DNA from 2 places in the Bacillus sp. PK3-037 genome. Region 1 is predicted to be linked to the other one. Evidence: riboswitches for the same ligand, from Rfam matches in the RefSeq annotation. Region 1 holds a riboswitch; the other holds the start of a gene.
The links. A riboswitch is a leader RNA that binds a small molecule or an ion and turns the genes downstream of it on or off. The one in region 1 is predicted to bind thiamine pyrophosphate.
Positions count from the first base shown of each region.

Region 1 (5,950 bases):
TCTGAGCAAAACGACAGCTCTGCTGCCGCTTGTCGGTGATATTGATACTGAACGGGCAAAGTTTATTCTTGAGAACACGCTTAATGCATGTGCGAAAAGACGCGTTGAGCATCTGTTGATCGATCTTTCAGGTGTCGTAGTTGTTGATACAATGGTGGCGCATCAAATCTTTAAATTGATAGAGGCGCTTACTTTAATCGGTGTCAGATCCACATTGTCTGGAATCAGACCAGAAATTGCGCAAACCGCTGTACAGCTTGGAATTGATTTTACGAACATTAATATTAAAACCAATCTTGCCCAAGCATTGAACTATCATCAATAATAAAAAAGCCGCTATTCAACGGGACTGGCCCCTGTCTCAAAAACAGGGGTGAGACCCAAACATAGCGGCTTTTTTTATGAGGTAAAACATAAAGACAAAAGAAAAGATCCTGCGAATAACAAGAGAATGAGGAAAAAGAACAGCCAGTCGCGCGGGCTGACGGTAAGCGATCGGTAATACGTCCGGTTTCGGCTGCCTGTAAATCCTTTTGATTCCATCGCAAGAGCTGTTCGTTCCGCTTTTCTGATCGCGCTTGCTAATAGCGGGATGGTATAGCGCTTTAACCCGCTTATTTTTTCTTTTAATCCATTTTCCGCCGCTCCGCCTCGGATTTTATGTGCCTGCTGGATCAGCTGGACCTCCTCTTTTAACAGAGGGAGAAAACGAAATCCGGCAATGACGCCGTATGCAAGCTTCGGGGACAGTTTGCACTGCTGCACAAGACTCAGCATAAATAAAATCGGATCGGTTGTAAAAACAAACATCATCGATAAGGCAGAAAAGCACAAAATCCGAAACCCGAGTGAGATGCCGACAGCCACATTTTCACTGTTGATCGAAAAAGGGCCGGCTTGGAACAGAAAATTATCTGCGGTCGTCGGAATCTTGCCGAAAACAGCGGCTGTCCATACGCAGCCAAATGCTAAAATCAAAAACGGAATCGTGAACAAAAGCCATTTTTTCAGCGGTATTCTGGCCGCCAACAGGACACCCGCAACAATCATGATATAAAAACACGCCGGTGTGTAAGGATTGTAAATAAACGACAGCATGACGACACAGCAAAAAACCGCCGCTGCTTTTACTGCCGGGTTAATGAGATGTAACGGCTGCTTCATCACGCACCTCCTGCTGGTATGTCATCCATTCATATCGAAGGGGGAGGGTGAGCTTTGCTTTTTGGACGAGCTCGGCTTCCCTGGAAAATAACTGTTCCGGTATTCCGTCAAAGGCCAAATGTGTGCCGTGAAGCACAAGCACGCTGTCAGCATATGAAGATACAAGCTCCATATCGTGTGTGATCATGAGGACAGCGGTGCCTTCTGTCTGGATATGCTGAATCATCTCCATGCATTCAGCGGCTGTTTTGGCGTCTTGGCCAAAGGTCGGTTCGTCTAAAAGCAAAACCTCTACATCGTGCATCAGCATGGTGGCGACACTCAGCCGCCGTTTTTGCCCTTGGCTGATCGCAAACGGATGGTGGTCCGCCAAATGTGCAAGGCCCAAACGCTGCAGCAGATTCTGCGCTTTTTTCTCGGTTTCGGCATTTGCCGCATGGCCGAACAGCAGCTCATCATATACTGTGTCAGTCACAAACTGGTGCTCTGGATTTTGGAAAACCAATCCCATTTGTTTGCGAAGCTCTTTTTCTTTGTAAGACTCCAGCGGCTTATCATGCAGAAGAATCTTGCCGCTTTTCGGTTTGAGCAAACGGGCGAGAACAGACAACAGCGTAGATTTTCCTGTGCCGTTTGGCCCGACAAGAGCCGTCAAAGAGCCTGCACGCAATGAAAAACTGATGTCTTTGAAAATGGTCTGCTGTCCTCTTGAAAACGATAAGTTCTGGACCTGCACCGCGTGTTCAGCAGAAAGAACCGCCGCTTCTTCAGCAGGCCCAGCAGGGAAGGGTTCCTTGAACAGCGTTTCTTTTGACAATGTGAACGGTATGCTCACATTTTCTTGTAAGCCACAAATTTTTGGCACAGCGATTCCCATTGTTCTTAACATGTTTGAGTGATGCTGAAACATTTCCTTAGTCGGCCCGTCTAAGGCTTTCTTGCCTGCTCCATCCAGTACGATTGTTCTTTCAACCCAAGGCGCCCACTCATCAAGCTGATGTTCGATCACGAGAAGGCCGAAGCCTTTTTCCTGCTGAAGCTCTTTGATCATTTGAACGAACTCCCGTGCTGAATAAGGGTCTAAAAGGGAAGTCGGTTCATCCAGAATAATCGTCTCAGGCTGCATCGCCAAAATACAGGCGAGCGCGACTTTTTGCTTCAGTCCCCCTGACAGAGTGGAAATCGTTTTTTCCTTTACATGAGTGATATGTAATTTTTCCAGAACGTCATCAATTTTCTTCACCATTTCTTCTTGGGGGACTTGCAGATTTTCCAATCCAAAGGCGATTTCATCCTCTACTGTCAGCATACAAAACTGCTGATCAGGGTCCTGAAAGACGACTCCGACATGCTGAGCGATTGTTTCAGAGGTTTCAGCGTCAGTGATCGGTTTTTGAAATAAGAATACATGCCCAGACAGCATCCCGTCGCAAGCTTCAGGGTAAAGCCCGTTTAAACAGAGGGCAAGCGAGCTTTTTCCGCACCCGCTCGGCCCTAACAATAAAGCGCATTCTCCTTTTTGGAGCTCAAACGTTATATCCTGAAAAATCGGTTTCTCGTTTTCTTCATATGAAAAGCTAAGCCGGTCAACCGAAAGCAACTTGTTATAGGCTTGCATGATTTGATACCCGTTTCCGTTTCTTTTTCAGTTCCTTTCCGAGTGCCATTCCGTTTAAGACACCCGTATATGCGAGAGAATCGCTGACAGCTTTTCCGAGAAGGCCGGCCAGGACCGCACCTGAAACGAGACGGATCACAAGCATAATGAGCAGATAGCCTGGTGAGTACGCCGCATAACCGGAAACAAAGAAATCATAAATAAAGCTGGACACCGAAGACCCCATACCCGCCAGAAGCAGCACAGGAAGGGAATATGCTTTCCAGCGTGTCACAAGAAATACAGCTTCTGCTCCGAGACCTTGAACAATGCCGATCACGATAACCATCGGGCCTGAAGGATTTCCCAGCAAACATTCAACGAGAGCTGCGATGATTTCTGAAACAAGGGCCGCGCCCGGTTTACGAATGATGTACGCGGCAATCACCGACACGATAAACCAAATGCCGTAAATCGGTTCATAAGCGATGGGCCCGAACATCCCTGCAAGTACGTTTCCGAAATGGGTGAATACTAAATAAACAATGCCAAAAACAATACTGATAACAGACATGATAACAATTTCTTTTACTTTCCAGCTTTTCATTTTATCCCTGCTTTCTGTTTTCTTGATGGACTGTTTGCCGAGAAGTTCACGGTCATGGTGACATGGGCTGTTTGCTGATTTGCCATGCGGAAAGCGTCTTCCAGTGTCTGGAACACGTCGTGTGCATCTCCGTCTAGCTCACTTGCGTAATGAACACCCTGTACAAAGGTGCCGTCAGCCTTAGCGATTTCAACAGCTTTTATGATGATGTCCATATAATTCGGCTCATTCATCGGATACAGTGCAAATTGGCATGGAGCCTCTGCTTTCAGGTCGTGAACAGATTCTTCATTGACTCGCTTTTCATCTGCTTTCAGATATGTATCTCCTTGGGTATCGCCCGGGCAGCCGATGGAAAACGTCCCGTTCATGACAATGTGCTTTTCGCTATTTGCTGCATACAGGTAGATGGCTTTAGCGGCGTCGAATACATGAGCGATCGATCCGCGCAAAACTGTGCTGATATGATCGGTCTTTGTCCAAACCTTTGACGTATCCGTTTTTTTTAGCGCGGACTTGATCACACTGATAAAATCATCTGTCATCGGGTATAAAGAGAACCGAAATCCGGCGATTCTGCTTGTGCCGCATAAGTTGTCCATTTCTCTGACCTCCTGTTTTTTTGGTGAAATAAAAAACTGCATATCCTTAGGGAATATGCAGTCATAGATCGAGTAAGCGCACAAAAAAATACACCTTTCGGTCAACCTGCACTTCCCCACGCTGGTATTATCCAGATCGGGTCATAAGGGATCAAAGCGCGATTTTGCGCGCTTTATCTCAGCCATAACAGCACCCCTAGTGCTTTCCGTATACAATTTTTTATTTTGACATCATAATAGATGATAAGAATCATTTTGTAAACAATGAAATCATTTTTTTCATATAGGAACATGAGAGGATGATCGGAATTGGAAAAAGGGCACATCTTAATTGTAGAAGATGAAGAAAAAATCGCGAGGGTCCTTCAGCTTGAATTGGAATATGAAGGATACAGCGTCACCATCAAACATAATGGCTCTGAAGGACTTAACGCGGCCACGGAAGGTTCGTATTCCCTATTGCTGCTCGATGTCATGCTGCCAGGGTTGAGCGGGCTTGAAGTGCTGCGCCGGTTGAGGAAAACGGATCAAGAGACACCGGTTATTTTATTAACAGCCCGCGACAGCGTTCCAGATAAGGTAACGGGGCTTGACATCGGTGCGAATGACTATGTTACCAAGCCGTTTGAAATAGAAGAATTGCTTGCCAGAATCAGAGCGGCACTACGCCAAACCGGAAGCAAAACAGAGGATATCGGCACATTTTTGACATATGACGATTTGCAGGTGAACGAGAAAACACGTGAAGTCAGACGGGGAGACAAAGAGGTTGAATTAACGCCCCGGGAATTTGATTTGCTCGTCTATATGCTGAAGCATCCGCAGCAAGTGCTGACGAGAGAGCAAATTCTCAGCTCTGTATGGGGGTTTGATTACCTCGGAGATACAAATGTCGTCGACGTGTACATAAGATATATCAGAAAAAAATTGGACTATCCTTACGAAAAACAGCTGATTCACACCGTACGCGGGGTCGGCTATACCATTAAGGGGTAAATGATGAAGCTGAAGACAAAGATTCATCTTTATACATCCATTTGGCTGTTGATTTTATTAGTGTTGGTCCATACTGCGGTCTATCTCATTTTTTCATCGGCACTCACCTCAAAGGATGCGGCCCGTCTTGCCGATGAAACGGACAATATCGCCGAAGCTCTGCATACCGCCGAAACACAAGGAGTGGCTTTGCAGGATATGCTGCAGGCCTATCTTCCGGCAAACGGAATGGTGCGGGTAGTGAATGCGGATCGGAAAGCCGTCATGACCATCACAAAGGAAAAAGTATATAAAGACTTCCCTCTTTCTTTTCACAGCGGGGAAACGACAGACGTGACAAAGCATGAAGGCAAACTGTTTGCAGCAGCATCTGTCCCGGTCATTTGGACAGACGGACAAGTCGTATCTCTTCAGCTCGTGGAAAGGCTGGAGCATACAGGAGAGAGTCTTCTTCTGCTAAGAATCATCTTAATTGCGGCCAGCGTGGCTGTCTGTATCGCTTCCTTCTTTGCCGGCAGCTTACTCGCCCGCCATATCACCAATCCAATCAGACAATTGGTGACAACGATGAAAGACATACAGAGAGAAAAAGCATTCAAAACAATTTCTTTGGAAGGACAGTCGCATGACGAACTGTATCAAATGGGGCTGACCTTTAATGAGATGGCGAGCATGCTGAAAGAGCACTACGACAAACAGCAGCAATTCGTCCAAGACGCTTCACACGAGCTGAAAACCCCGCTCACCATTATTGAAAGCTACAGCAATCTGATGAAACGCTGGGGGGCAAAAAAGCCTGAAGTGCTTGAGGAATCCATTGAAGCTATTCATTCAGAAGCGGTCCATATGAAAAAACTGACCAATCAGCTGCTTACGCTGGCCAAGACCCATAAAGAATTGGAGCTTGATCTGAAAACGGTTGACCTGATCGAAGTGTCGCGCGCCGTCATACAAACACTCCAGCCGGTTTATAAACGCGACATC
Region 1 covers NZ_CP096408.1:2,714,015-2,719,964, reverse strand. Annotated here, with positions in the region: gene rsbRB (RsbT co-antagonist RsbRB) at 1-325, shown strand, start outside; gene M1D69_RS13880 (CbiQ family ECF transporter T component) at 400-1,164, opposite strand; gene M1D69_RS13875 (ABC transporter ATP-binding protein) at 1,139-2,782, opposite strand; gene M1D69_RS13870 (ECF transporter S component) at 2,769-3,368, opposite strand; gene M1D69_RS13865 (YkoF family thiamine/hydroxymethylpyrimidine-binding protein) at 3,365-3,970, opposite strand; TPP riboswitch at 4,067-4,178, opposite strand; gene M1D69_RS13860 (response regulator transcription factor) at 4,280-4,966, shown strand; gene M1D69_RS13855 (ATP-binding protein) at 4,970-5,950, shown strand, end outside.

Region 2 (5,950 bases), 160 kb from region 1:
AATCCCCGGCAAAAACAAGCACCCTGCCTTCATCATGTACAGGCAATCCATTTTTTATTGTGTATCCAAGTTTTTCTATCAGGGTTGTCATTTCATCGTAGCAGCCATGAATATCGCTGATAATATCGTAGTAAGCCATGCAGCATCCTCCTTACTCATGATTTTATTTATTATGAAGCAAATTGCTGTGAGTCATCACCAGCTTTTATGTGCAAATTATAGAAGAATCATTTTCTAAAAAAAATGAGACCTTATTACTTTATTTTTTATCATCACCCTTGTTAAAATCGCGTTATGTTTTTTTAAAAAGGAGGTTCAGATTATGGCGCATACATCTGTCGCATCATTAGTTGTCGTACTTATCGTTGCATTTTTAACTCCCATCCTTTTGCATCGGTTTAAACTCAGCATCCCTGTTGTAGTTGCTGAAATTATTATGGGATTGATTATAGGAAAAAGCGGTCTTAATTTAGTTGTGGAGGGTGATACTTGGCTTCAGACGCTCTCTATGCTGGGATTTATCTTTTTAATGTTTTTAAGCGGGCTTGAAATTGATTTTTCTTCCTTTGAGAGAGGAAAGAAAAAACAGTTTCTGCAAAACGGCAAGGAAGCACCCAATACATTTGCCACAGCATCCATTATTTTTATCGGTATTTTTATTTTATCATTGCTGCTGTCCTATGGGTTCGTATTGGCTGGATTTATCCAAAATGCTTTTTTAATGACGCTTATTATTTCTACGATTTCGTTAGGTGTTGTTGTTCCAACCTTAAAGGAAGAACGGATCATGGATTCAAACATCGGGCAGATCATCCTGCTTGTTGCTGTGATTGCTGACTTGGTCACTATGATTCTTCTTGCTGTTTTTTCTTCTTTATACGGAGAGGACAGCGGAAACATGTGGCTCTTGATGATCCTGTTCGCAGCCGGAGTAGTGCTCTACTTCTTCGGTCGGATCTTTAAACACCGTTCTTTTGTTCAGTCCATGTCAAAAGGGACGATCCAGATCGGTACTCGTGCTATTTTCACCTTAATTATCGTACTGGTGGCTCTGTCTGAATCACTGGGGGCAGAAAATATTCTCGGCGCTTTCTTAGCGGGCGTGCTTGTTTCCTTGCTCTCGCCGAACAAGGAACTGGTTCAGCAGCTTGATTCCTTCGGCTACGGGTTCTTAATACCGATTTTCTTTGTGATGGTCGGTGTAAAATTGGATATTTGGACACTTTTTCAGGACCCGAAAATTTTAGTGATGATTCCGCTGCTGCTTATGGCGCTGCTAGTAAGCAAAATTCTTCCTGTCCTGTACTTGAAGAAATGGTATGATAACCGCACGATATTGGCGTCTGGTTTCCTGCTGACATCAACGCTTTCTCTTGTGATTGCAGCCGCGACAATCGGCCAGCAGCTTCATGTCATCAGCGCGAATATGTCAGGAGCGCTTACGCTGGTGGCGGTTATTGCAAGTATTTTTACGCCGGTCGGTTTTAAAAAGCTGTACAAAAAACAGGAGCAGCCGGAGGAGAAAAAGAAGATCACATTTATCGGCGCTAATCAAATGACACTGCCTGTGACACTTGAATTGCCTGAGAACGAGTATGAAGTGCGTGTCGTGCACGTTTATCAAGAAAACGCTGAGGAAAAGCTGTCAGACTCAGTATTTTCCGTCGAAACGATTTCTGATTATGAGCATCAAACCCTTGAATCGCTCGGTATATTTGATACAGAAATCCTTGTGGTGGCGACAGGGGATGAAGACATGAATACGGACATCGCACTATACGCCAAAGAAAAAGGAACAGAAAGAGTCATTGCCAGCACCGGATCACCGGAGAACGAAGCGAAATTGAAAGAGCAGGGCATCAGCATCTTTTCCATCTTGCTGTCGACCAAAACGCTGCTTCGCGCGCTGATAGAAGCGCCTGGCGTCATGAAACTGCTTACGAACCAGGAGTCTTCGCTGTATCAAATTAATATGGAAAACAGCAAATACGATGGCGTGATTCTCCGTGAATTCCCTTTAACAGGCGACGTGATTTTTGTCAGGATTTTCCGGGGTGTGGACAGCATCGTTCCTCACGGCGATACAAGACTGAAAATCGGAGACCGCTTAATTGTCACCGGATCACGCGGGTACGTAACGGATCTTAAGAAAACATTGGAAGGATAATATCTTGACCAAATAAGGATTCGTGTTAATATAGAGGTGCAGAACAATTCAATATGTATTCGTAAAACCACTAGGGGTGTCCTTTATAAGGGCTGAGATAAAAGTGTGACTTTTAGACCCTCATAACTTGAACAGGTTCAGACCTGCGTAGGGAAGTGGAGCGGTATTTGTGTTATATAACTATGCCAATTCCAAACCACTTTTCCTTGCGGGAAAGTGGTTTTTTTATTATCAGACAGGGGGAATGACGTGTGAAGTTTTCAGAAGAATGCCGCAGTGCAGCCGCAGAATGGTGGGAAGGCAGCTTTGTCCATCCATTTGTTCAGGGGATCGGTGACGGAACCCTACCGATCGACCGCTTTAAATATTACGTGCTTCAGGATTCTTACTATTTAACTCATTTTGCAAAGGTGCAATCGTTCGGAGCCGCTTATGCGAAGGACCTTTATACAACGGGACGTATGGCCAGCCATGCTCAAGGTACATATGAAGCGGAGATGGCGCTTCATCGCGAGTTTACGGAGCTTTTGGAAATCAGTGAGGAAGAACGGAAGTCATTTAAGCCATCTCCTACCGCTTACTCCTATACATCCCATATGTACCGTTCGGTTTTGAGCGGGAACTTTGCAGAAATCTTGGCAGCTCTTCTCCCGTGCTATTGGCTTTATTATGAGGTTGGTGAGAAATTGCTGACATGTGATCCGGGGCATCCGATTTACCAGAAGTGGATTAGCACATACGGCGGTGACTGGTTCAGACAGCAGGTGGAAGAACAAATTAACCGCCTGGATGAGCTGGCGGAAAACAGCACGGAGGAAGTGCGCGCCAAGATGAAAGAGAATTTCGTTATTTCGAGCTATTATGAATATCAGTTCTGGGGTATGGCTTATCGAAAAGAAGGCTGGTCAGACAGCGGCGTAAAAGAGGTGGAAGGGCTTGGAGCTGCACGCCATAACTGATGACCGCAAGCCGGTTAAAGATCTAGCGAGATCAATTATAGCCATTCAGGATGAGGTTGATTTCATCCATATTCGTGAACGGTCTAAATCGGCGGCTGACATTTTGAAACTGCTGGAGCTTATTTCTGAAGGCGGTGTTGATAAGCAAAAGCTGGTGATGAATGGCCGGGTTGATATTGCGCTTTTTTCAAATATTCATCGCGTTCAGCTGCCGAGCAGCAGCTTTTCGCCGAAACAAGTAAGAGCCAGATTTCCTCACCTGCACATTGGGCGATCGGTGCATTCACTGGAGGAAGCGCTTCAGGCAGAAAAGGAAGACGCTGATTATGTTTTGTTCGGCCATGTGTATGAAACGGATTGCAAACAAGGCTTTGAGGGCAGAGGCGTGTCTTTGCTTTCAGAAATCAAACAGAGGATCTCGATTCCGGTTATTGCAATTGGCGGAATGACACCTGCCAGATTAAGAGAAGTGAAACAAGCAGGTTCAGACGGTATCGCTGTCATGTCCGGAATTTTTTCTTCCGATGATCCTTTGGAAGCTGCCAGACGATATTCCCGCAAGCTAAAGGAGATTCAGTATGAAAAGGCATTATGATGCAGTTGTCATTGGAGGCGGAATTATTGGTTCCGCGATAGCTTATCAGTTGGCAAAAGAAAAGAAAAACACCTCATTGCTTGAAAGCGGAACAATCGGCGGCAGAACAACAAGCTCCGCGGCAGGGATGCTTGGCGCCCATGCCGAGTGCGAGGAGCGGGATGCGTTTTTTGATTTCGCCATGCACAGTCAGCGTTTGTATCAGAGTCTTGGAGAGGAGCTGTTTGCATTATCCGGCATTGATATCAGAAGGCATGATGGCGGTATGTTTAAGCTTGCATTCTCCGAAGAAGACGTGTCACGCCTGAGACGGATGGACGATTTGGATTCTGTCAGCTGGCATACAAAAGAAGAAGTGCTGGAAAAAGAGCCGTATACGGCCGGTGAGATTTACGGGGCGAGCTTTATTCAGGACGATGTTCATGTTGAGCCTTATTTTGTATGCAAGGCATACGCTAAATCGGCTAAAGCGCTTGGTACGGAAATTTTTGAGCATACTCCCGTTCTCGATGTGACGCGTGGCGGTGAATCCATTTTGGTCAAAACAGCGTCCGGTGACGTGCATGCGGACCATGTCGTGATTGCCAGCGGGGTCTGGAGCGGGATGTTTTTTAAACAGCTCGGGTTGAACCAGTTATTTTTTCCTGTAAAAGGAGAGTGCCTGTCTGTTTGGAATGATGATATTCCGCTGACAAAAACACTTTATCATGATCATTGCTATATTGTACCGAGAAAAAGCGGCAGACTGGTTGTCGGCGCGACGATGAAACCTGGTGATTGGAGCGATAAGCCGGATCTTGGCGGACTTCAGTCGGTTATGGAAAAAGCGAAAACGATGCTGCCGGCGATTCAGAATATGAAGGTTGATCGTTTTTGGGCGGGACTGCGTCCGGGGACAAAGGACGGAAAACCATACATTGGAAGACACCCTGAGGACAGCCGCATTTTATTTGCGGCGGGCCATTTCAGAAACGGGATTCTGCTTGCTCCTGCAACGGGTGCTTTAATCGGTGATCTCATGATGAATAAAGAGGTCAAGACAGACTGGCTGCACGCCTTTCGAATTGATCGCAAGGAGGCGGTTCAGATATGATGCTTCAGCTGAACGGTAAACTAGTTGAGTGGGATAGAGACACAGGTACGATTCAGGATCTGCTTGCGTCTTATCAGCTTGAAAATAAAATCGTGATCGTTGAAAGAAATAATGAAATTATCGGCAAAGAACAATATCACGAGGTAGAGCTTTCTGATCGTGATGTCATTGAAATTGTCCATTTTGTAGGAGGCGGATGAGAATGTTAACAATTGGCGGGAAACAATTTCAATCAAGGCTGCTGCTGGGCACGGGAAAATATCCATCCTTTGACGTTCAAAAGGAAGCGGTGGCTGTTTCAGAGTCTGATATTTTAACATTTGCTGTGCGCAGAATGAATATCTTTGAAGCGTCTCAGCCTAATTTTCTGGAGCAGCTTGATTTATCCCAATATACGCTTCTGCCAAACACAGCAGGCGCCAGCACGGCGGAAGAAGCAGTTCGAATTGCACGGCTTGCGAAAGCATCCGGGCTTTGTGACATGATTAAAGTCGAAGTCATCGGGTGCAGCCGCTCCTTGCTGCCCGATCCTGTGGAAACGTTAAAAGCGTCTGAACAGCTTCTTGAAGAAGGGTTCATTGTGCTGCCGTACACCTCGGATGATGTGGTGCTGGCGAGAAAGCTTGAAGAGCTTGGTGTTCATGCCATTATGCCGGGGGCTTCTCCGATTGGATCGGGACAGGGGATTTTAAATCCTCTGAATCTGTCATTTATCATTGAACAGGCGAAAGTGCCGGTCATTGTGGATGCCGGAATCGGATCGCCAAAAGATGCGGCATATGCAATGGAGCTTGGAGCGGACGGCGTACTGCTGAATACGGCCGTATCAGGCGCGAACGATCCGGTGAAAATGGCACACGCCATGAAGCTCGCGGTAGAAGCAGGCCGTCTATCTTATGAAGCAGGCCGTATTCCAGCCAAGTCATATGGGACGGCAAGCAGTCCGGGAGAAGGTCTTCCTGTATGACGGACAGGTATTCCAGACAGGAGCTGTTTGCTCCAATCGGCCGCGAAGGCCAGAAGAAACTGAGAGAGGCGCGCGTTGTGATCATCGGCGCCGGCGCACTGGGAACAGCCAGCGCAGAGATGCTGGTGAGAGCGGGAGTCGGATCGGTGAAAATCGCCGATAGAGATTA
Region 2 covers NZ_CP096408.1:2,877,470-2,883,419, reverse strand. Annotated here, with positions in the region: gene prpE (bis(5'-nucleosyl)-tetraphosphatase PrpE) at 1-139, opposite strand, end outside; gene M1D69_RS14855 (monovalent cation:proton antiporter family protein) at 323-2,167, shown strand; TPP riboswitch at 2,230-2,338, shown strand; gene tenA (thiaminase II) at 2,419-3,126, shown strand; gene tenI (thiazole tautomerase TenI) at 3,104-3,721, shown strand; gene thiO (glycine oxidase ThiO) at 3,705-4,814, shown strand; gene thiS (sulfur carrier protein ThiS) at 4,814-5,014, shown strand; gene thiG (thiazole synthase) at 5,011-5,781, shown strand; gene thiF (thiazole biosynthesis adenylyltransferase ThiF) at 5,778-5,950, shown strand, end outside.
Region 2: it holds a riboswitch for thiamine pyrophosphate, as region 1 does, so the genes downstream of both, tenA (thiaminase II) here and M1D69_RS13865 (YkoF family thiamine/hydroxymethylpyrimidine-binding protein) in region 1, are expected to answer to the same signal.